One region of the Streptomyces amakusaensis genome, then DNA from elsewhere that is predicted to be linked to it. Evidence: riboswitches for the same ligand, from Rfam matches in the RefSeq annotation. Region 1 holds a riboswitch; each other region holds the start of a gene.
What was found. A riboswitch is a leader RNA that binds a small molecule or an ion and turns the genes downstream of it on or off. The one in region 1 is predicted to bind cobalamin.
Positions count from the first base shown of each region.

Region 2: it holds a riboswitch for cobalamin, as region 1 does, so the genes downstream of both, metE (5-methyltetrahydropteroyltriglutamate--homocysteine S-methyltransferase) here and ABD371_RS11805 (cobalamin biosynthesis protein) in region 1, are expected to answer to the same signal.
Region 3: it holds a riboswitch for cobalamin, as region 1 does, so the genes downstream of both, ABD371_RS14270 (ribonucleoside-diphosphate reductase subunit alpha) here and ABD371_RS11805 (cobalamin biosynthesis protein) in region 1, are expected to answer to the same signal.

Region 1 covers NZ_BAAASB010000005.1:412,623-420,522, reverse strand. The annotation lists gene ABD371_RS11815 (inorganic phosphate transporter) at 28-1,299, shown strand; gene ABD371_RS11810 (hypothetical protein) at 1,312-1,539, shown strand; cobalamin riboswitch at 1,695-1,830, shown strand; gene ABD371_RS11805 (cobalamin biosynthesis protein) at 1,961-2,929, shown strand; gene ABD371_RS11800 (cobyric acid synthase) at 2,926-4,506, shown strand; gene ABD371_RS11795 (hypothetical protein) at 4,503-4,646, shown strand; gene ABD371_RS11790 (putative cobaltochelatase) at 4,643-6,754, shown strand; gene cobO (cob(I)yrinic acid a,c-diamide adenosyltransferase) at 6,755-7,354, shown strand; gene ABD371_RS11780 (cobyrinic acid a,c-diamide synthase CobB) at 7,348-7,900, shown strand, end outside.
Region 2 covers NZ_BAAASB010000008.1:202,400-210,299, reverse strand. The annotation lists gene metE (5-methyltetrahydropteroyltriglutamate--homocysteine S-methyltransferase) at 1-1,922, opposite strand, end outside; cobalamin riboswitch at 2,118-2,339, opposite strand; gene ABD371_RS16600 (dihydrodipicolinate reductase) at 2,455-3,498, opposite strand; gene ABD371_RS16595 (terpene synthase family protein) at 3,636-4,547, shown strand; gene ABD371_RS16590 (MMPL family transporter) at 4,535-6,619, opposite strand; gene ABD371_RS16585 (phospholipase A2) at 7,035-7,580, shown strand; gene ABD371_RS16580 (DUF4838 domain-containing protein) at 7,622-7,900, opposite strand, start outside.
Region 3 covers NZ_BAAASB010000007.1:54,427-62,326, reverse strand. The annotation lists gene ABD371_RS14295 (tetratricopeptide repeat protein) at 1-354, shown strand, start outside; gene def (peptide deformylase) at 434-1,087, shown strand; gene ABD371_RS14285 (GlxA family transcriptional regulator) at 1,101-2,114, opposite strand; gene ABD371_RS14280 (hypothetical protein) at 2,197-2,436, shown strand; gene ABD371_RS14275 (ribonucleotide-diphosphate reductase subunit beta) at 2,391-3,407, opposite strand; gene ABD371_RS14270 (ribonucleoside-diphosphate reductase subunit alpha) at 3,407-5,857, opposite strand; cobalamin riboswitch at 6,001-6,125, opposite strand; gene ABD371_RS14265 (GntR family transcriptional regulator) at 6,458-7,222, opposite strand; gene ABD371_RS14260 (extracellular solute-binding protein) at 7,526-7,900, shown strand, end outside.

The DNA of each region.
Region 1 (7,900 bases):
ACTGACGTCCATAGATTGCCTGGGTAAATGGAACACATCACGCTGCTGCTCGCGATTGTGATCGTGACGGCTCTCGTGTTCGATTTCACGAACGGTTTCCACGACACCGCCAACGCGATGGCGACGACCATCTCGACCGGCGCGATGAAGCCCAAGTCCGCGGTGGCGATGTCCGCCGTGCTCAACCTCGTCGGCGCTTTCCTGTCGGTGGAGGTCGCCAAGACGATCTCCAGCGGCATCGTCAACGAGTCAGGCATATCCCCAGAAGTGATCTTCGCGGCGCTCGTCGGCGCCATCCTCTGGAATCTTCTGACGTGGCTGGTCGGCCTGCCGTCCAGCTCCTCGCACGCCCTCATGGGCGGTCTGATCGGTGCCACCATCGCCTCGGTCGGCTTCAGCGGAGTCAACGGCGGCACGGTCATCACCAAGGTGCTGATCCCCGCGATCGCCGCCCCGCTGGTCGCCGGCATCGGCGCGTACCTCGCCTCGCGGCTGACGTACAAGCTCGGCAAGAACACCGACGACAAGGCGACCTCCAAGGGCTACCGCGCCGGGCAGATCGCCTCCGCCGGCCTGGTCTCCCTGGCGCACGGCACCAATGACGCCCAGAAGACGATGGGCATCATCACGCTGGCGCTGGTCACCGGCGGCATCCTGGTCCCCGGCTCGAACCCGCCCATGTGGGTCATCGTCTCCGCCGGTGTCGCGATCGCCCTCGGCACCTACCTCGGCGGCTGGCGCATCATCCGCACCATGGGCAAGGGCCTGACCGACCTCCAGCCGCAGCAGGGCTTCGCCGCCCAGTCCAGCGCGGCCAGCGTCATCCTCGCCTCCTCCAACCTGGGCTTCTCCCTCTCCACCACGCACTCCTGCTCCGGCGCGGTGATGGGCGCGGGCCTCGGCCGCAAGGGCGGCGTGGTCCGCTGGTCCACCGCCACCCGGATGTTCGTCGCCTGGGGTCTGACCCTGCCGGCCGCCGGTCTGGTCGCCGCGGGCTCGGAGTTCGTGATGCGGCAGGGCGACTGGGGCATCGCCGCGGTCACCATCTTCCTGGTCGGCTCGTCCGCCGCCATCTGGCTGTACTCGCGCCGCCAGATCATCGACCACACCAACGTCGTGGACGACGACGAGAGCGACGAGCCCGGCGTGGTCACCACCGCGATCAACGCCGTCACCCCGCCGCCGGCCGGCACCCCCGCGCAGGACACCGTCACCGCGCAGGACGGCCTCAAGACGACCATCGCGGCCCCCTCCGCCGCAGCCCCCGAATCCGGCCCGGCCAGCCCGGCCGCGGTGTAAGGACAGATCAGCATGAAAATCGACTGGGTAGCTCTCGGCTCCGTCTTCGGTGTGAGCCTCGTGGCCACTGTCGTCCTGGTGGGTCTGTTCACCCTCGGGATCATCGGTCTCAGCAAGCAGCCGTCGGCCGCCGGACAGACCGGCGGAGGCTCCGTGGCCCTGTTCCGCGGTGGCGCCTACCTCTGCTTCGCGCTCTGCGCGGCCGCCGTCACCTACGGGATCTATCTGATCGTCACCTGACGGCCGCAGTTCCGGAAACCGGGCCGGAACACCCCCCAGGGGTGTTCCGGCCCGGTTTCGTCTGTCCCGGAACGCCGTCCGGAGCCCGGTCCGCGCCGATCTCCGATGTGGGGCTGAGCACACTGTCCCGCCGCAGGTCAACGGCAGGTTGACGGCTGTTCTCGCAGCGTGGTGGACTGCCGGGGCCATTACGGCGGCAGCAGAGGAAGCCGGTGCGAATCCGGCGCGGTCCCGCCACTGTCACCGGGAGCGATCCCGGAAGCCAGGAACTCTCGCCGCCGATCACGTCGAACCAGGGCGCGGACACCCTGAGTGAGGACATATCGCCATGCCCGGCCACGGTTCAGCCCCCGCCCCGAGTACGCCTCGCACTCCCCCGCCGCCCCTGTCGGCCCCCCGGAACGAGACGCCGGCCTGAACGATGCGTGCCGACCGAATATTCGCGTACGGCGCCACCGCCGGCCTGATCGGCGACCTGCTGCTCGGCGACCCCCGCCGAGGCCATCCGGTCGCCGCGTTCGGACGGGCCGCCGGCGCCGTCGAGCGGGTGCTGTGGCGTGACCACCGAGGGTGGGGCGCGCTGCACACCGCCGTGTGCGCCGGAGGCACCGCCGCCGCCGGGGCGCTGCTCAGCCGTGGTGTCCGCGGCCGTCCCGCCCTCTCCGTCGCGCTGACCGCCGCCGCCACCTGGACCGTCGTCGGCGGCACCTCGCTGGGCCGCGAGGCCCGCACCGTCGGAGCGGCCCTCACCGCGCGGGACGTGGCGCGGGCCCGGGAGCGGCTGCCGCATCTGTGCGGCCGTGACCCGCACTCCCTGGACGAGCAGCAGATCGCCCGTGCCGTCGTGGAGTCCGTCGCCGAGAACACCTCCGACGCGGTCGTCGGAGCCCTGGTCTGGGGAGCGCTCGCGGGCGTGCCCGGACTGGTCGGCTTCCGGGCCGTCAACACCCTGGACGCGATGGTGGGCCACAAGTCCCCCCGCTACCGGGCCTTCGGCTGGGCCTCGGCCCGGCTGGACGATCTGGCCGGCTGGCCGGGGGCGCGGCTCACGGCCGCGCTCGCCGTGCTGGCGGGCCCCGACCGGCGCGGCGCGGCCCGCGCCTGGCGGGCCGACGCGCACCGGCACCCGAGCCCCAACGCCGGCCCGGTGGAGGCCGCGTTCGCCGGAGCGCTCGGGGTGCGGCTCGGCGGCACCCTCGCCTACGGCGGCCGGATCGAGCACCGGCCGGTGCTCAACGGCGACGGCCGTCCCGTGGACGTCACGGACATCGAGCGCGCGGTGCGGCTCTCGCGCCGGGTGAGTCTGCTCGCCCTCGTGGCGAGCGCGGCCGGACGGCTGGCGTTCCGGCGGATCTCGGCGGCGCGCCGCCGACAGGGAGGAAACCGATGACCGGGCCGGGACGCAAGGGAGGCGGACTGCTCGTCGCGGGCACGACGTCCGACGCGGGCAAGAGCGTGGTCACGGCGGGAATCTGCCGCTGGCTGGTGCGCCAGGGGGTGAAGGTCGCCCCCTTCAAGGGACAGAACATGTCCCTCAACTCCTTCGTGACCCGCGACGGCGCGGAGATCGGCCGGGCCCAGGCGATGCAGGCGCAGGCCGCCCGGGTCGAGCCGAGCGCGCTCATGAACCCCGTGCTCCTCAAGCCGGGCAGCGACCGCAGCAGCCAGGTCGTGCTGATGGGCAGGCCCGTCGGCGAGCTGAGCGCGCGCGGCTACCACGGAGGCAGGCAGGAGGCTCTGTTCGGCCCCGTGGTGGAGTGCCTGGAACAGCTGCGGAGCAGCTATGACGCCGTGATCTGCGAGGGGGCGGGCAGCCCGGCGGAGATCAATCTGCGGCGTACGGACATCGTGAACATGGGCATCGCCCGGGCGGCCCGGCTGCCGGTGCTCGTGGTCGGGGACATCGACCGCGGCGGGGTCTTCGCCTCCTTCTTCGGGACGACGGCGCTGCTGAGCGCCGAGGACCAGCGGCTGGTGGCGGGATACCTGGTCAACAAGTTCCGCGGCGACGTCTCGCTGCTGGAGCCGGGTCTCGACATGCTCGAAGGGCTCACCGGGCGGCGGACCTACGGGGTGCTGCCGTACACCCACGGGCTCGGCATCGACGAGGAGGACGGGCTGCGGGTCTCGCTGCGCGGGGCCGTGCGCGAGTCGGTGGTGGCCCCGCCGGTCGGCGAGGACGTGCTGCGGGTCGCGGTCTGCGCGGTGCCGCTGATGTCCAACTTCACCGATGTGGACGCGCTCGCTGCCGAGCCGGGGGTGATCGTCCGATTCGTGGACCGGCCCGAGGAGTTGGCCGACGCGGATCTCGTCGTCGTACCGGGAACCCGGGGCACGGTCCGCGCGTTGGAGTGGCTGAGGGAGCGGGGGCTGGCGAGGGAGCTGGCTCGCAGGGCCGCCGAGGGGCGGCCGGTGCTGGGGATCTGCGGCGGCTTTCAGCTGCTGGGCGAGCACATCGAGGACGAGGTCGAGTCACGGGCCGGTTCCGTGACCGGTCTGGGGCTGCTGCCCGTACGGGTGCGGTTCGCGGCCGAGAAGACCCTGGCCAGGCCGACGGGCACGGCACTGGGCGAGCGGGTGGAGGGGTACGAGATCCACCACGGCGTCGCCGAAGTGCTGGGCGGCGAGGCCTTTCTGAGCGGATGCCGGGTCGGTGAGGTGTGGGGCACCCACTGGCACGGCTCACTGGAGAGCGACGGCTTCCGGCGGCAGTTCCTGAGACGGGTCGCGAGCGCCGCCGGCAGGCGCTTCGTGCCCGCTCCGGACACGTCGTTCGGCGCGCTGCGCGAAGAACAGCTGGACCGGCTCGGCGATCTGATCGAAGAACACGCGGACACGGACGCGCTCCTGCGGCTGATCGAGCGGGGCGCGCCCTCGGACCTTCCCTTCATCGCGCCCGGAGCGCCCGCCGCACCCCCGGTGCGCGCGACGGCCGGAGCGCCCGGACGACCTGGAGCCCCCGCATGAGCAGTGTGCCGATGTTCCCGACCGCCGAAGCGGATCCGCCGGGGGCCGGTGGCGGCGTGCCGCGCCCGAACCCCGGGGCCGGCCCGGCCGGTGTGACCGCGTTCCCGTATCCGTCCGTGTCGACCGAGGAGCCCGTATGAGCACGCCCTACCCGTTCACCGCTGTCGTCGGGCAGGACGATCTGAGGCTCGCGCTGCTGCTCAACGCCGTGTCGCCCCGGGTCGGCGGGGTGCTGGTGCGGGGTGAGAAGGGGACCGCCAAGTCGACCGCCGTGCGGGCCCTCTCCGCGCTGCTGCCCGCTGTCGAGGTCGTCGCCGGGTGCCGGTTCTCCTGCGACCCGGCCGCGCCCGACCCGGAGTGCCCCGACGGGCCCCATGAGGCGGGCGGGGCGGCGGCGCGGCCCGCGCGCATGGTGGAGCTGCCCATCGGCGCTTCCGAGGACCGGCTGGTGGGCGCGCTGGACATCGAGCGGGCGCTCGCGGAGGGGGTCAAGGCCTTCGAGCCGGGGCTCCTCGCGGACGCGCACCGGGGAATCCTCTATGTGGACGAGGTGAATCTGCTCCACGACCATCTGGTGGACGTGCTGCTGGACGCCGCCGCGATGGGCGCGTCCTATGTGGAGCGCGAGGGTGTCTCGGTGCGGCACGCCGCCCGCTTCCTGCTGGTGGGGACGATGAACCCGGAGGAGGGCGAGCTGCGACCGCAGTTGCTGGACCGGTTCGGGCTGACGGTGGAGGTCGTGGCCTCCCGCGAGCCCGACCAGCGGGTCGAGGTCGTCCGCCGGCGGCTGGCGTACGACGACGACCCGGCGGGCTTCGCCGCCCGCTGGGACGGGGACGAGAGCGCGCTGCGGGAGCGGATCATGGCGGCGCGGGCGCTGCTGCCCGAGGTGACGCTGGGGGACGCGGCGCTCCGTCAGATAGCGGCGACCTGCGCGGCCTTCGAGGTGGACGGCATGCGGGCCGACATCGTGATGGCCCGTACGGCCTGCGCGCTGGCCGCCTGGGCCGGGCGCGGGGACGTCCTCGCCGAGGATGTGCGGCAGGCCGCGCTGCTGGCGCTGCCCCACCGGCGGCGGCGCAACCCGTTCGACGCGCCCGGGCTGGACGAGGAGAAGCTGGACCGCACCCTGGAGGAGTTCGGCGCGGACGAGCCCGAGCCCGAGCCCGAGCCCGATCCGGAGCCCGACCCCGACCAGGACCCCGATCCCGATCCCGGCCAGGGACCGGACGGCGGCCCGGACGGCGGCGGTCCCGGCGGCGGCCCGCCTCCGCGGCAGGGCCCCGAGGCCCCCGAGCCCCCCGCGCAGGAGGACCCCGGGATTCCGCCGCAGGGCGAGTCACCCGAGCCGAAGGAGTCGCCGGAGTCCGGCGAGGGCGGTGTGCCGGTGGGCGGCGGTCGTGAGCAGCGGCCGGTGGGCGCCGGTGAGCCGTTCCGTACGAAGATGCTGAGCGTGCCGGGGATGGGCGAGGGCGCGGCGGGCCGCCGTTCGCGCTCCCGGGCCGAGCACGGACGCACCACCGGTGCGCGGCGGCCCCGGGGGGCCCTCACCAAGCTGCATCTCTCGGCGACGGTGGCGGCGGCGGCCCCGCATCAGCGGGCGCGGGGGCGCGGGGGACCCGGTCTGGTGGTGCGGCGGGACGATCTGCGGCAGGCCGCGCGGGAGGGGCGGGAGTCCAATCTCGTCCTCTTCGTGGTGGACGCCTCGGGGTCGATGGCGGCCCGGCAGCGGATGAGCGCGGTCAAGGGCGCGGTGCTCTCGCTGCTGCTGGACGCCTATCAGCGCAGGGACAAGGTGGGGCTGGTGACCTTCCGGGGCAAGGAGGCCGAGCTGGCCCTGCCGCCGACGTCCTCGGTGGACGCGGCGGCGGCCCGGCTCGATCTGCTGCCGACCGGCGGGCGCACCCCGCTGGCTGCGGGGCTGCTCAAGGCGCACGACGTGCTGCGGGTGGAGCGGATGCGCGATCCCTCGCGCCGGCCGCTGCTCGTCGTGGTGACCGACGGGCGGGCCACCGGCGGCCCCGACCCGGTGGGGCTGGCCTCGCGGGCGGCCCGGCTGCACGCCGCCGGGGGCACGGCCGCCATCGTGGTGGACTGCGAGTCCGGGCCGGTCCGGCTGGGGCTCGCCGGCACCCTCGCGGCCGATCTTCAGGGATCGGCCGTCACACTCGACGAGTTGCGGGCGGACGCGATCGCCGGACTGGTGAAGAGCGCCCGGTCCGCCGGGTCCGACAGAAAGGCCGCGTAAATGCCACAGGGACAGCCGTCCGTCGTTCCGGACGACGGACTCACCACGCGTCAGCGGCGGAACCGCCCGCTGGTCTTCGTGCACACGGGCACCGGCAAGGGGAAGTCGACGGCCGCGTTCGGGCTCGCGCTGCGGGCCTGGAACCAGGGGTGGCCGATCGGGGTGTTCCAGTTCGTCAAATCGGCGAAGTGGAAGGTCGGCGAGGAGAACGCGCTGAAGGTGCTGGGGGCGTCCGGCGAGGGCGGCGCGGTCGACTGGTACAAGATGGGCGAGGGCTGGTCGTGGGTGCAGCGCGACCGGCAGTTCAGCAACGAGGAGGCGGCCCGGGAGGGCTGGGAGCAGGTCAAGCGGGATCTGGCCGCCGAGCGCTACAAGCTCTACGTCCTCGACGAGTTCGCCTATCCCCTGCACTGGGGATGGGTGGACACGGCCGAGGTCATCTCGGTGCTGCGTGACCGGCCGGGGAACCAGCATGTGGTGATCACCGGCCGCAACGCCCCGGCCGAGCTGATCGAATTCGCCGATCTGGTGACCGAGATGACCAAGGTCAAGCACCCGATGGACGCGGGGCAGAAGGGGCAGCGGGGCATCGAGTGGTAGCACGTCTTGTGATCGCCGCGCCCTCGTCGGGCAGCGGCAAGACCACCGTCGCGACCGGTCTGATGGCGGCGTTCGCCGCCACCGGGCTGGCCGTGTCCCCGCACAAGGTGGGCCCCGACTACATCGACCCCGGCTACCACTCGCTCGCCACCGGCCGGCCGGGCCGGAATCTGGACGCCTATCTGTGCGGCACGGAGCTGATGGCTCCGCTGTTCGCGCACGGTGCGGCCGGGTGCGACGTGGCCGTGGTCGAGGGGGTGATGGGGATGTACGACGGCGCGTCGGGAGCCGGTGAGCTGGCGTCCACGGCGCAGCTGGCGAAGCTGTTGCGGGCCCCGGTGGTACTGGTGGTGGACGCCTCCTCGCAGTCGCGGTCGGTGGCGGCGCTGGTGCACGGCTTCGTCTCCTGGGACCCGGAGGTCCGGGTCGGCGGGGTGATCCTCAACAAGGTGGCGTCCGACCGGCACGAGGAGTTGCTGCGGCAGGCGCTGGAGGAGGTCGGGGTCCCGGTGCTGGGGGTGGTGCGGCGGCGGGCCGCCGTGGCGA
Region 2 (7,900 bases), on a different contig from region 1:
CGGAAGGACTCGGTGGCCCACTCCAGATATGCGGCGTGGTCGGCGGCGCGCAGCGGGAGGGTCTCGCGGAGCGCGGGCTCGTCGACCTGGATCACCGAGGTACCGGCGGCCTCCAGGTCGTTCACCTCGTCGCGCAGGGCGAGGGCGACCTGCCGGGCCGTGTCGCCGAGCGGCTGGTCGTCGCGGACGAAGGACCAGGCGAGCATGGTGACCGGGCCGGTGAGCATGCCCTTGACCGGCCGCTCGGTGAGCGACTGCGCGTAGGAGGTCCAGCGCACGGTCATCGGCTCGGGGCGGGAGATGTCGCCGGCCAGCACCGGCGGCCGGACATAGCGGGTGCCGTAGGACTGGACCCAGCCGTGCTGGGTGGCGAGATAGCCGGTGAGCTGCTCGGCGAAGTACTGCACCATGTCATTGCGCTCGGGCTCGCCGTGCACCAGGACGTCGATGCCCGCCTTCTCCTGGAAGGCGAGGACCTCACGGATCTCGTCCTTGATGCGCTCCTCGTACCCGGCGGTGTCGATGCGCCCGGCGCGCAGATCCGCCCTGGCGGTGCGCAGCTCGTTCGTCTGGGGGAACGAACCGATGGTCGTGGTCGGCAGCAGGGGCAGCCCCAGCCGCGCGCGCTGCGCGGCGGTCCGCTCGGCGTAGGGCTGGGAGCGGCGGCCGTCGGCGTCGGTGACGGCGGCGGTACGGGCCCGCACGGCCGGGTCGCGTGTGAGGGCGGAGGAGGCGCGGGAGGCCAGATCGGCCCGGTTGGCGGCGATCTCTGCGGTGATCGCGCCGGTGCCCTGCGACAGCCCCTTGGCGAGGGTGACGATCTCGGCCGTCTTCTGCCGGGCGAAGGCGAGCCAGCGGCCGATCTGCGGATCGATCTCCCGCTCGGCGGCGGCGTCGAGCGGCACATGCAGCAGCGAGCTGGAGGCGGCCACATCGACCCGGCCGGCGAGGCCGAGCAGGGTGCCCAGGGTGGCGAGGGACTTCTCGTAGTCGTTGATCCAGATGTTGCGGCCGTTGACGACACCGGCGACCAGACGCTTGCCGGGCAGCCCGCCCGCGGCGGCCAGATCGTCGAGGTTGCCGGCGGCCCGCTCGGTGAAGTCGAGGGCCAGACCCTCGACGGGGGCCTTCGCCAGCACGGGCAGGGCATCGCCGAGGCGGTCGAAGTACGAGGCGATCAGCAGCTTGGGCCGGTCGGTGAGCGCGCCGAGGTCACGGTAGGCGCGGGCGGCGGCGTTCAGATCGGCCGGAGTGCGGTCCTGGACCAGGGCGGGCTCGTCCAGCTGCGCCCACTCCGCCCCGGCGGCGCGCAGATCGGCGAGGACCTCCGCGTACACCGGCAGCAGCCGGTCCAGCAGCGTCAGCGGCTCGAAGTCGGCGGCCACCCCGGGGGCGGGCTTGGCCAGCAGCAGATAGGTGACGGGTCCGACGAGGACCGGCCGGGGGGTGAGCCCGAGCGCGAGGGCCTCCTTCAACTCGGCGACCTGCTTGGCCGAGTCGGCCGTGAAGACGGTGTCGGGGCCGAGTTCGGGGACCAGATAGTGGTAGTTGGTGTCAAACCACTTGGTCATCTCCAGGGGCGCGACGTCCTGGGTGCCGCGCGCCATGGCGAAGTAGCCGTCGAGCGCGTCCGCTGCGCGGGCGCCGCGATGCCGCTCGGGGACAGCGCCGACCATGACGCTGGTGTCCAGCATGTGGTCGTAGTACGAGAAATCACCGGTCGGCACCTCGTGGACGCCGGCCTCGGCCAGCTGCCGCCAGTTCGTCCGGCGCAGACCGGCGGCGGTCTCCCGGAGGGCGTCGGCGGTGACGCGGCCCTTCCAGTAGCCCTCGATGGCCTTCTTCAGTTCCCGGTTCTGTCCCTGGCGGGGGTAGCCGTACACGGTGGCCCGTGCTGCCGCGGCTGCGGACTGCGCTGTCACGGAAATCTCCTTCGCGAGATGTCTCCTGGGATCCCGGGGACGACACGGGACGAGAACGCGAAGGGATGACAGACCCGACGGACCGAGGCCGCACCTGGGTACGGTCGTCCGCCTGATTCGTACGCCCCCGGACCATGTCCAGGGGTGCCCCCACCCGACCCGCCCACGAGGTCACCGGGATACCGCGCACGATCGGTCGTGCGCGGGCAACGGGCAGGTCTTCGGACTCGCGGGCACATCCTCCGGTCTCCCGGCGGACACCTACTGGCCGTCGCTTCCCAGGCCCGTACGGGCCCAGTGCGTATGACGGCGGTCGTTCCCGCTCACCGCTGCGGGGCAGTCCCGGATTTCCACCGGGTTCCCTCTTGCGACGCGTCTGTCTGGCGGACAGGGCGAACCAGCTGCGTCCGTCAGCCTAGAGCGGCGACCCGGGTTCGGACAGCACCGTTCACATACCGGACCGTGAGATGAGACACGGACGGAGCAGGGTTGGAACCGTCCGACACCCGGGGAGCAGCCCGTTCGCCCGTGCTCAGGGCGTGCGGCGGACCGGCCGGAAGCGGAGCTGGGGGAGTTCGTCCACGGTGACGATCCCCGGCCTCGCGGCGATGACGTCCGGGATGCGGTTGACCAGGGTCGCGCAGGTGGTGTGCGCCGTGTCCAGGTCGCTGTCGCGCAGATGGAGCGTCGGCCTGCCCGAGGAGTCGGCCAGATTCCACTCGTTGAAGTCCCGCTCGTGCTCCTCGTAGACCGAGCCCCGCGAGCTGACGGACAGGGTGACGCCCTCCTCCGTGTCCAGGGTGTCGGTGTCCGTGTAACCCAGCAGCCTCCCCCGCCGCACCGTCGTCCCGAGCGCCTTGGAGGGCACGTCCCGCTCGGCGATCACCGGCTCGGTCGTGGTGCGCGGTGTGCCCCGGGGGGTCAGCCCGACGGCGGCGGCCAGGGCGTACAGCGAGTAGTGGGTGAAGGTCGGCGGGCGCTGCGTGTGCGCCTGCCACTGGGCGAACTCCTCCGCGGTCGCGTTCACCCGCTGGTGCTCGGCGACGGCCCGGCCGAAGTCGTCGACGTTCCAGGACAGCTCGCCGGTCACCCTCCCGAGGTCGTGGGTGGAGCCCGCCAGCACGCTGACGAGGTTGACCCAGTAGGCGTCCTGATGGCCCGTGCCCGTCACCGTCACCCCGTGGTGCTTCGCCAGCGCGTCCAGCTTCCGGGCCAGGGGATTGTCCGTGGCGAAGGGGTAGAGCATCTCCTCGGCGAGTGTGATCACATCGGCCCCGGCCCTGACGGCGGTCGCGAAGATCTCGTACTGGGCTGCGTCGAGATAGGTGCTGACCGTGACGACCACGATGTCCGGAGCGCTCTCGCGCAGCGCCTCCTCGGCGTCGCCGCGGGCGGGGAAGGCCAGTCCGGGGAGGCCGGCCAGCTCGCCCAGGAGCCGCCCGTCCTTGTCGGAGCCGGGCCTGACGATTCCCGCGACGATGTCCGCCCCGCGACCGTGCAGGATTCTGACGATGTCCAGCCCCATGGCCCCCAGTCCGTAGACGGCGATGCGCGGATTCTCCCCGGTCTCGGGCATGGCTCACTCCTCGTTCCGTGCGGACCGCTCCACGGGCCGCCTCATCCTTGGGACATCATCGCCACCTGCCCGCCGTCATGAGGGCTGTCCGGCCAAACAGCCCCGAAGAGACGGCAGTTGCATGAGAATGTCGGGCGATGCCGACCGAATCGGAGCACCCCGCCAAGGCAGCCGATCCTCCCCCGGGTGGCGGCTCCCGGGCGCGCGAGGCGGAGGAGTACGCGTTCGACTGGTGCCGCCGGCACGGGCTGTTGCGGGGCCGGACGCCGGCCGAGAGTTTCCGCCGGGCCCGCTTCGGCGCACTGGCGGCGAGGACCCATCCGCAGGCTCCCCCCGGGCAACTGGCCCTGCTGGCCGCCTGGGTCGCCTGGGGCTTTGTGCTCGACGACCTCCTGGACCGCCGGGACGCCCGTACGGCGGATCCGCTCCTGGCGGACCTCGTCGCGGTGACGGCCGGGAAACGGCGCTCGCGGAACGCCTTCGTCAGGGCGTACGAGGACCTCTGGCGGAGGACCACGGAGACGATGGACCCTCCGGTGCGCGAGCGGTTCCGGGCCAATCTCACCCGGTATCTGAACGTCCTGGGCGAGGAGTCCGCCCAGCGGTCGGCACGCCGGGTGCCCTCCCTGGAGGCGTATCTGCCGATGCGCCTCGCCACCGGCGGCGTACGGGAGGACCTCGACATCGCCGACCATCTCGCCGGGCGGAGCCTGCCCGAGGCCCTCTACACCCACCCCTGGCACCAGCGGATCCTGGACACCGCGTCCGACGTCGTCAACTGGACCAACGACCTCGCCTCCTACCCGAAGGAGGCGGCGGCCGGAGAGGTCCACAACCTCGTCATCGTCCTCGCACACGCCGACGGGGTCGACCACGGCCGCGCCGCCGAGTCCGTACGCACCGGAATCGCCGCCCGCACCGAGGAGTTCACCGCCCTGGCCGCCGCCGGACCCCCGCACCCGGAGCTGGCCGCCCGCGTGGCCGACCTCGGGCACTGGATCACCGGCTTCCGGGGATGGCTCTCCGAGACCGGCCGCTACCGGGTGTAGCTCAGCGACCCCGGCCACCAGACCGTGCGTCCGATGTCCCGTACCAGGGCCGGTACGAGGAGGGAGCGGACGACGAGGGTGTCGAGCAGCACGCCGAAGGCGACGATGAAGGAGATCTGCACGAGGAAGGCCAGCGGGATGACGCCGAGCGCGGCGAAGGTCGCGGCCAGCACGACTCCGGCGGAGGTGATGACTCCGCCGGTGGTGACGAGTCCGCGCAGCACTCCCCGGCGCACCCCGTGGCGCAGTGACTCCTCGCGCACCCGGGAGAGGAGGAAGATGTTGTAGTCCACCCCGAGGGCCACCAGGAACACGAAGCCGTACAGCGGGACGGACGGGTCGGTGCCGCTGAAGCCGAGCAGATGCTCGAAGACGAGGGCCGAGACGCCGAGGGTGGCCAGGAAATTGAGGCCCACGGTGGCGACCAGGAGCACCGGCAGCAGCAGGGAGCGCAGCAGGCCGATCAGGATCACCAGGATGACGGCGAGGACGACCGGCACGATGATGGCGCGGTCGCGCTCCGCCGTGACCAGGGTGTCGTACTGCTGGGCCGTGGGGCCGCCGACGATCGCGTCGGCCCCGGGCACGGAGTGCAGGGCGCTGCGCAGTCTGACCACGGTGTCCCGGGCCGCCTCGGTGTCCGGCGCGTCCTGGAGGGTGACGTCGACCCGCACCCGGCCGTCCACGGTCCGGGGCTCGCCGTCGCCGGGGCGTCCGGACTCCGTCACGACGGCCGCGCCCGCGACCCCCTCGGTCTCCCTGGCCGCCGCCGTCACCCGCGCCAGCCCGCCGGCGTCGGCGACGACCACGGCGGGGCTCCCCGATCCGCCGGGGAAGTGCCGGGCGAGGGTCTGCTGGGCGGAGACCGACGGGGCCTCCTTGACGAAGATCTCCTCCAGGGGCACCCCCTTCGAGGTGAGCATGGGCGCGAAGGCGGCGCAGACCAGCAGCCCGGCGAGGGTGAGGGACCAGACCTTGCGGGGCGCGCGGTCGACCAGGGCCGCCACCCGGTGCCACACCCCCCGGCCGCTCTCCGGGTCCTCGGCGCGGCGCGGCCCGGCGGGCCAGTGCACGGCGGGACCGAGCAGGACCAGAGCGGCCGGCAGGAAGGTCAGTGTGCTGAGGACGGCGCAGACGATGCCGATCGCGCCCACCGGCCCGAGCGCCCGGTTGTTGGTGAGATCGCTGAGCAGCAGCGCCAGCAGGCCCAGCGCCACGGTCGCCGCGCTGGCCATGATCGCACCGGTGGACCGGCGCAGCGCGGCGAGTACGGCGGTGAACCGGTCGCTGTCGCCGCTGGCCAGCTCCTCCTGGTGGCGGGCGGTCAGCAGCAGCGCGTAGTCCGTGGCCGCGCCGATGACGAGAATGGACAGAATGCCCTGGACCTGCCCGTCCACCCGGACGATGCCACGAGCGGCGAGGGCGTACACGACCGCGCAGGCGAGGGCGAGCGCGAGGACCGCCCCGGCGATGATGACGAGCGGCAGCAGCACACTGCGGTGGACCAGCAGCAGAATCACCAGCACCGTGGCGAGGGCCACCCCCAGCAGCAGCCCGTCGATCCCCGCGAACGCCGAGGACAGATCCGCCTTGGCGGCGGCGGGCCCCGCCAGCTCGACCACCGTGCCGGGCACGGTTTCGGCGGCCTCCCTGACCCGGTCCAGCGCGGCGGGCAGCCGGTCGCCGAGGTCGCCGTCGAGCAGGACGACTCCCTGGAGGGCCTCCCCGTCCCGCGACGGCAGCACGGGAACCGGCCGTTCGCCCGGCCCGGAGACCGGGGCCGCCGAGGCCAGCGCCCGGTCCGCCGCGCTCCGCAGGTCCGCGTCGAGCGGGCCGCCGCCGTCCGCCGTCCAGACGACGACCACGGGTGTCCGCCCGTCCCGCTGGAACGCCCGCTGCTCGGCGAGCACCTCGGTGGACTCCGCGCCGCTCGGCAGGAAGGCGGCCTGGTCGGCGGTGGCGACCTCGCCGAGCTTTCCCGCGTAGGGGCCCAGCGCGCCGCCTATGCAGAGCCAGACGACGAGCAGGACGACAGGGACGAGCCGGCGGGCCCGTCGTGAGGTGGCGATCATCGCTCTCCCAGCTGTTCTCCGCCGTCCGCCGCGAGGAGGCGTGAGCGCTCCCCGGGGCGCGGACGGCCCGGTCCGGGACGGCGGAACGCTCCCGTGGCGACACGTCACCACGGGAAGCGAGCCCGTCCCGCGCACCATTCCGCCGATGTCCCGGGAACGGATGCACCCGAAGGCGGAAAATTCGGAGGCGTTTCTCACGGCACCCTGACGGCACCCCGACGGCACCCCCGTCCCCGCTCCGGCGTGCGCGCCCGCCCGCGCCGCCAACCGCCCGGCGCGCGGGGGTGGTACGGCCCCGACGGCCTCTGGTGTACGCGCCCGCGTCCGATCCGTTCACTCGCCGCGCCCGCGGTGGCAGGCTCTTGGGAAAGACGGGCCGTCCCGGCGGGCGGGACCGCGGGTGAGGGAGGAAGCAGTGACGCACGGCAGGAAGAAGAGCCCCCGGGGAGCGGCGGCGGCGGTCTCGGCCGCCCTGGCCCTGACCGCCCTGGCCGGAACCGCCGGCCCGGCGGAGGCCGTCGCCGCGGCCCCGGCGGCCCCGGCGGCCCCGGCGGCCCCGGCGGTCTCGCCGGCCTTCGACAAGGCGGGGCTGAAGCGCAGGGCCGACCGTGTCATGGCGCTCAGCTACAAGAAGTTCGCCAAGGCCAAGCGCGTGAAGCCCTTCGACTGGCGGGCCGACGGATGCAGCGTCCCGATGAAGGACTTCCCGTACAAGAAGAAGTTCAGAAGGGCCTGCGACCAGCACGACTTCGGCTACCGCAACTACGGGGCCAGAGGGAAGCTGGAACTGAGCCCCACCAAGGCGACCCGGAAGAAGATCGACGGCAGATTCCACGCCGAGATGCGGCGGACCTGCAACGACACCTACAAGGGCCGATCGCGCACGAAGTGCAGGCTGCTCGCGGCCAACTACTACCTCGCCGTCCGCGCGGTCGGCGGCAAGGCCTTCGGCTACCGCTGACCGGGCCCGCCGCCCGGGCACGGGGGCGGGCGGGCCGGCCGTCAGACGACGGTCACCGTGAGCCGGGCCGGGGGCAGCGGCACGGTGCCGTCGCCGGTGAAGGCGAAGACCACGGTGTGCGTACCGGGGGCGAGCGACCCGGCGGCGGTGAGGGTCAGCCGCCGGACGCCGTCGCTCGCGCCCGACGCGGTGAGCGTGCCCGAGGCGGCGGAGAGGGCGAGACCGGGCGGGGCCGAAGCGCTCCAGGTCACCGTGTGGCCGCGCCAGTCGACGTCCTGGGCGCGCAGCCGTACGGTGGCGGAGCCGCCGCGCGCGAGGGT
Region 3 (7,900 bases), on a different contig from region 1:
GTGGTGCTGCTGGAGGCCGACACCGAGGCCGACCGGGACGCCCTGGAGCAGCTGGCCTCCGACGCGGGATACGCCGCCGAGGACTGGTCCTCCTCCGTCCGGCTGCTCTGCCGCTCCTGCTCCGAGAGCCGGATGCCGAGCGCCGAGGGCGAGGGCGAGCACCTCGACCCCCACGACCACAGCGAACCGGGCCACCCGGGACCGCTCGGCCACCGCACCGCCGGGGAGCTGTGGTCGCCCGAGCGCGAATGCGGCATCGCGGCCCCCGCCGGTCTGGTGCGCGGACTCCTGGACGGCTGGGTCGCGGACAGCCCCGACAGCCGCGAGTGGCGAGATCTTGAGGAAGTCTGCTGACCCCTGCCCTTAGGCTGTACGGACACAGTGGCCCCCCACGGGGCGGGCCGCGAGGGACCGAGGAAGGCGTACGGCTGACATGGCGTCGCAGCAGGAGACGGACCAGCAGGTCAACGAGGGTCCCGTCGTGGACGACGAGGGATACGTCGTGGACACGGAGGACTGCGAGGCACGTGAGCTCGCCCACCGGGAGCGCGGCACCTCGCGCCCGATCACGGTCGTCGGCAATCCCGTGCTCCACAAGGAGTGCGCGGACGTCACCGAGTTCGACGACGCGCTCGCGTCGCTGATCGACGACATGTTCGCCAGTCAGCGCACCGCCGAGGGCGTGGGCCTGGCCGCCAACCAGATCGGCGTCGACCTCAAGGTCTTCGTCTACGACTGCCCGGACGACGACGGAAACCGGCACACCGGGTACATCTGCAACCCGGTCCTGGAGGAGCTGCCGTCCGAGCTGCGGGTGCTCGACGACTCCAACGAGGGCTGCCTCTCCGTGCCGACCGCCTACGCGGAGCTGGCCCGCCCCGACTACGCGGTGGTGCGCGGCCAGGACAGGTTCGGCAACCCGGTCAAGATCCGGGGCAACGGCTACTTCGCGCGCTGCCTCCAGCACGAGACCGACCATCTCTACGGGTACCTCTACATCGACCGCCTCTCCAAGCGCGACCGCAAGGACGCGCTGAAGCAGATGGCGGAGGGCACCCCGCGCTACCCGGTCGTCCCCAACGACTGACCCGCACCGCTGGTCAGGGCCTGCTCACACCGGTGAGCGGGCCCTGACCCGTCTCCAGCGGGACCGCCAGGCGGACCGGGCCCCGGAAGGTTCTGCGGTAGATGTTCGGCGTCGTCCCGAGCGTACGGAGGAAGTGGTGGCGCAGCGCCGCCGCGTTGCCGAATCCGGAGCGGGCCGCGATCGCCTCGACCGTCTCGTCCGTGGACTCCAGCAGTTCCTGCGCGAGCAGCACCCGCTGCCGCAGCAGCCAGCGGTACGGGGTGGTCCCCGTCTCCTGGTGGAAGCGGCGGGCGAAGGTGCGCGGCGACATGTGCGCCCGCGCGGCCAGCTGCTCGACCGTCGTCTCCCGGTCCAGATGCCGTTCCATCCAGGCCAGCACGGCGCCCACGGTGTCGTACCGGGCGCGCGGCAGCGGCCGTTCGATGTACTGCGCCTGGCCGCCGTCGCGGTGCGGCGGCACCACCATCCGGCGGGCGATGTGGTTGGCGACCTCGGGGCCGTGCTCCTGGCGGAGCAGATGCATACAGGCGTCGATCGCGGCGGCGGTGCCGGCGGAGGTGATGACCGGCCCCTCGTCCACGTACAGCACATCGGGGTCGACGACGGCCCGCGGACACCGCTCGGCCAGGGCCCGGGCATGCCGCCAGTGGGTGGTGCAGCGGCGGCCGTCGAGCAGTCCCGCCGCGCCCAGGACGAAGGCCCCGCTGCACACGCCCAGCACTCTCGCGCCCCGGTCCACGGCGCGGCGCAGCGCTTCGAGCAGCTCGCCGGGGAACTCCCGGGTGGGGTAGGCGTCCCCGGTGGGCACGGCGACCAGGTCCGCCTCCTCCAGCCGTTCGAGGCCGTGGGGCGTGGTGATGCCGAATCCGGCGTCGGTCGCCAGCGCGGGACCGGCGGCCGAGACCACCGCGAAGTCGTAGAGCGGCAGCCCGTCCGCGCTGCGGTCATGGCCGAAGACCTCGCAGAGCACCCCCAGTTCGAAAGGGTGGACGCCTTCGAGGAGGACCGCGGCGACGTTTCTCAGCATGGGGGAAGTGTGGCAGCAATTCGACGTTCCATGACAGTGCTGCCACTGATGAATCACCCGGCCGGGTAAGACAGTTGACGGCATGGAAACACTTCTCGGCCTGCTCGCCGTCCTCGTTCTGATCGCCCTGGTCCTCCTTCCCTCGCTGTTCGGACATGTCCGCGAACGGAGGATCGACCGGCAGCTCGGAGCGGTCCGGGAACGCGGCGGGGCCGCGGACCGGTCCACGGTCCGCGGCCCCGCGCGGGGTGCTGAGGCGTCAGCGCCGGTCCGGACTCAGAAGTCCTCGCCCAGGTCGACGGAGCCCTCGACCGCGACCTGATAGGCGGAGGGGCGGCGCTCGAAGAAGTTCGTCAGCTCCTGGACGCCCTGGAGCTCCATGAAGGAGAACGGGTTCTCCGAGCCGTACACCGGGGCGAAGCCCAGCCGGGTCAGCCGCTGGTCGGCGACGCACTGGAGGTACTCGCGCATCGACTCGGTGTTCATGCCCGGGAGGCCGTCGCCGCACAGGTCCTGACCGAACTGCAGCTCGGCCTCGACGGCCTCCTTCAGCATGTCGGTGACCTGCTGCTGGAGGGCGTCGTCGAAGAGGTCCGGCTCCTCCTTGCGGACCGTGTCCACGACCTCGAAGGCGAAGTTCATGTGCATGGTCTCGTCACGGAAGACCCAGTTGGTGCCGGTGGCCAGGCCGTGCAGCAGGCCGCGCGAGCGGAACCAGTACACATAGGCGAACGCGCCGTAGAAGAACAGCCCCTCGATGCAGGCCGCGAAGCAGATCAGGTTCAGCAGGAAGCGCCGGCGGTCGGCCTTGCTCTCCAGCTGGTCGATCTTCTCGACCGAGTCCATCCACTTGAAGCAGAACTGCGCCTTCTCGCGGATCGACGGGATGTTCTCCACCGCCGCGAAGGCCGCCGTACGGTCCTCGGGGTCGGGCAGATAGGTGTCCAGCAGCGTCAGATAGAACTGGACGTGCACGGCCTCCTCGAAGAGCTGGCGGCTCAGATAGAGACGCGCCTCCGGGGAGTTGATGTGCTTGTAGAGCGTCAGCACCAGGTTGTTGGCGACGATCGAGTCACCGGTGGCGAAGAAGGCCACGAGCCGGCCGATCAGATGCTGCTCGGCGGGGGTCATCTTGGCGAGGTCGGCGACGTCGGAGTGGAGGTCGACCTCCTCCACCGTCCAGGTGTTCTTGATCGCGTCCCGGTAGCGCTCGTAGAAGTCGGGGTAGCGCATCGGACGCAGGGTCAGTTCGAAGCCCGGGTCGAGCAGGTTCTTCTGGGGGGTGGCGGACATTACTGGCAGGCCTCGCAGGACTCGGGGTTTTCCAGGGAGCAGGCGAGCGCGTCGTCGTCGGCGGCCTGCACGGGTACGGGGACGGGGGCGGCGGCCGGAGCGGCGGCGGCGGACGCGGCGCGGGCGATCCGGGTGGCCGGGCGGGAGCGCAGGTAGTACGTCGTCTTCAGCCCCTGCTTCCAGGCGTACGCGTACATCGAGCTGAGCTTGCCGATGGTCGGCGTCTCCAGGAACAGGTTCAGCGACTGCGACTGGTCCAGGAAGGGGGTGCGGGCCGCGGCCATGTCGATCAGACCGCGCTGCGGGATCTCCCACGCCGTGCGGTACAGCTCGCGGACGTCGGCCGGGACCCAGGTGAAGTCCTGGATCGAGCCGCTGGAGTCGCGCAGCGCCTCACGGGTCTGGGCGTCCCAGACGCCGAGCTTCTTCAACTCGGCCACCAGGTAGGAGTTGACCTGGAGGAACTCGCCGGAGAGGGTCTCGCGCTTGAAGAGGTTGGAGACCTGCGGCTCGATGCACTCGTACACGCCCGCGATGGAGGCGATGGTAGCCGTCGGGGCGATGGCGAGGAGCAGCGAGTTGCGCATCCCGGTGGTGGCGATGCGCTCGCGCAGCGCGGCCCAGCGCTCCGGCCAGTTCAGCTCGACGCCGTAGTGGTCCGGGTGCAGCACGCCGCGCGCGGTGCGGGTCTTCTCCCAGGCGGGGAGCGGGCCGTTGCGCTCGGCGAGGTCGGCGGAGGCCTCGTAGGCGACGAGCATGATCCGCTCGGCGATCCGGGTGGACAGCGCGCGGGCGGCGGGGGAGTCGAAGGGCAGCTTCAGCTGGAAGAAGACGTCCTGGAGGCCCATCGCGCCCAGGCCCACCGGACGCCACCGGTTGTTGGAGCGGCCGGCCTGCTCGGTCGGGTAGAAGTTGATGTCGACCACGCGGTCGAGGAAGGTGACCGCGGTGCGGACGGTCTCGTCCAGCCGCTCCCAGTCGATGCCGTCGCCGACGACGAAGGCGCCGAGGTTGACCGAGCCCAGGTTGCAGACCGCGGTCTCGCCGTCGTCGGTGACCTCCAGGATCTCGGTGCAGAGATTCGAGGAGTGGACGGTGTGGCCGGGCTCGGCGGTCTGGTTGGCGGTCCGGTTGGAGGCGTCCTTGAAGGTCATCCAGCCGTTGCCGGTCTGGGCGAGGGTACGCATCATCCGGCCGTACAGCTCACGCGCGGGCATCGTCTTGCGGGCCAGGCCCGCCGCCTCGGCCCGGCGGTAGGCGGCGTCGAACTCGTCGCCCCACAGGTCGACCAGCTCGGGCACGTCGGCCGGGGAGAAGAGCGACCACTCGGTGTCGGCCTGCACCCGGCGCATGAACTCGTCGGGGATCCAGTGCGCGAGGTTGAGGTTGTGGGTGCGCCGGGCGTCCTCGCCGGTGTTGTCGCGCAGCTCCAGGAACTCCTCGATGTCCGCGTGCCAGGTCTCCAGGTAGACGGCGGCGGCGCCCTTGCGCCGGCCGCCCTGGTTCACCGCGGCGACCGAGGCGTCGAGGGTCTTCAGGAACGGCACGATGCCGTTGGAGTGGCCGTTGGTGCCGCGGATCAGCGAGCCGCGGGCGCGGACGCGGGAGTACGAGAGACCGATGCCGCCGGCGTGCTTGGAGAGCCGGGCGACCTGGTGGTAGCGGTCGTAGATGGAGTCCAGCTCGTCCTGCGGGGAGTCCAGCAGATAGCAGGAGGACATCTGCGGGTGGCGGGTGCCGGAGTTGAAGAGCGTGGGGGAGGAGGGCAGATAGTCCAGCCGGCTCATCAGCCGGTAGAGCGCCGCGACCTCGTCCAGCGCGCGGGTGGAGTCGTCCTCGGCGAGGCCGCAGGCGACCCGGAGCATGAAGTGCTGCGGGGTCTCGATCACCTGGCGGGTGATCGGGTGGCGCAGCAGATAGCGGCTGTAGAGGGTGCGCAGACCGAAGTAGCCGAAGCGGTCGTCGGCGCTCTGGTCGATCAGCTCGTCCAGGGCGGCGGCGTGGAGCGTGACGAAATCGGCGGTGCGGTCGGCGATCAGACCCTCGGCGTGGCCGACGGCGACCGACGCGGAGAAGGCGACCGAGCCCTGGGAGGCGGCCTCGTCCGCGATGGTGCGGGTGAGCAGCCGGGCGGCGAGCCGCGAGTAGGCCGGGTCCTCGGAGATGAGGCCCGCGGCGGCGTCGGTGGCGAGCCCGCGCAGCTCGGCCGCGTCCGACTCGGCGTTGCGGCCGCGCAGCGCGGCTGCGGCGACCTTGCCCGGGTCGGTGTCCGGCAGATCGGCGGTGAGGTCGGTCAGGGTCCGCAGCAGAGCGGTCCCCGGTCCGTCCCCGGGCTTCCCGGAGACGGGTGCGGGCACCCGTCCGGGAAGCTGTTCCGACACCTTCTCGGCGCTCTGCCCGAAGGCGTTCGCGGAGGTGCCTGAAGCCGGATCGGCTGGCGCGATGGTCACGTGGTGCTCTCCACTCGCTCGGCTCACGGGCCGGCGGGAGGGAGGCACGCCGCGGGGCGCGCGTACCCGTTTCGGGGCAGCACTCCGCACGGCGTCCGCCGACCCAACCGCGAGGCCCGGACGTCTCGGCACCCGGGTCGGTCGAGCCGGGTGCGCTGTCGGCAGACGCCCGGACTCGCGGGTACGACAAAGCGCACCACAGCACACCGTTGCGGGACAGTTCCGGATTCACACCGGATTCCTCTGCGGCGACAGCGAGACGAGCATACATGTGGGGGCGGGGGGTGGTGGCACCCACCAGATGTTGTGTCGCGGGGGTGTCGGAGGCCCTACGGAAGGTCACTCCTCCGAAGGGTTCGCGGGGTCGCCCCGAGGGCTTCGCGGGGCCTTTCCCGAGCCCTGCCGGGGCCCTGGGGCCGCTTCGGGAGGCGGTTCGGGAGCGGATCGGGAGGTGCTTCGGAGGGGGCCGGAGGGGGCCCGGGAGAGATCCGGGGGCGCTTGGGCCCGTCGCCGGGTCCCGGCTCGCCGGCCGCGCTCCGGACACGACGAAGGCGCGGGCCGGCCCACCGGTGGGATGGGCCGGCCCGCGCCTTCGGCCGGTCAGTGCGCGGGGCGCTTCAGACGGGCGACGAACTTGTAGCGGTCGCCCCGGTAGACCGAGCGGACCCACTCCACGGGCTCGCCCCCGCCGTCCAGAGAATGGCGTGAAAGCATCAGCATCGGCAGGCCCACATCGGTCCCCAGCAGCCCCGCTTCACGCGGTGTCGCGAGTGAGGTCTCGATGGTCTCCTCGGCCTCGGCGAGATGGACCCCGTACACCTCGGCGAGCGCCGTGTAGAGAGAGGTGTACTTCACCAGGCTCCGGCGCAGCGCCGGGAAACGCTTCGCCGAGAGATGGGTCGTCTCGATCGCCATCGGCTCGCCGCTCGCCAGCCGGAGCCGCTCGATGCGCAACACCCGGCCGCCCGCCGAGATGTCCAGCAGTCCGGCCAGACTGTCGTCGGCCGTGACATAGCCGATGTCCAGCAGCTGAGAAGTGGGTTCCAGTCCCTGGGCTCTCATGTCCTCCGTGTAGGAGGTCAGTTGGAGGGCCTGGGAGACCTTCGGCTTGGCCACGAACGTGCCTTTGCCCTGGATACGCTCCAGTCGGCCCTCGACCACCAGCTCCTGGAGCGCCTGGCGAACGGTCGTGCGCGAGGTGTCGAATTCGGCCGCGAGTGTGCGTTCCGGGGGCACGGGAGTCCCGGGCGGCATAGTCTCTGTCATGTCCAGAAGGTGGCGCTTGAGCCGGTAGTACTTTGGGACACGCGCGGTACGAGTCTGAGGCCCGCCCTCGGTCTCCGTACCCACCCCGTCCGTGGTCATTGCCCGCCTTCCCGACTCCTGCATTGCTGCCGTCACCGGCTCCTCCGTCTGTAGCGGCTCACATGGTGGCACGGTCCGGTCACGGGTCGTCGCCCTCCCTCAGGTGTCGGTCCTATAACGGACGCGACTGCCCTTCTTATACACCCTTGACACCCCTAAAGGTCTAGGCCAAGCTCCGGGTACTGGTCTAAACCATTAAAGACCAGGTCCCAGCCCCACGGGCAGACCGAAAAGCGCTGCTCTCTGCGTGTTGTGCGACTCCCGGGTGGTGGGGGGAAATCTGCATCCCTTGAGGAGGGTGGCGTGAAGCGCAAGCTCATAGCTGCGGTCGGTGTGGCGGCAATGATGGTTTCGGTGGCGGCCTGTGGCTCGGACGCCAAGGACCAGAAGAACGCGGACCCGAAGGACCGTACGGGAACTCTCACCGTGTGGCTGATGAATGACGCCCAGTCCACCTGGCCCGAGGTCGTCAAGGCCGCGAACGACGAGTTCAAGAAGAAGTACCCGAAGGTCGACGTCAAGGTTCAGTACCAGCTCTGGGCCGACAAGACCAAGAAGCTCGACGCCGCCCTCTCCGGTGACAAGTTCCCGGACGTGGTGGAGCTCGGCAACACCGAGACCATGACGTACATCCTGAACGGCGCCCTCGGCGAAGTGAAGGACGAGAGCAAGTACGCC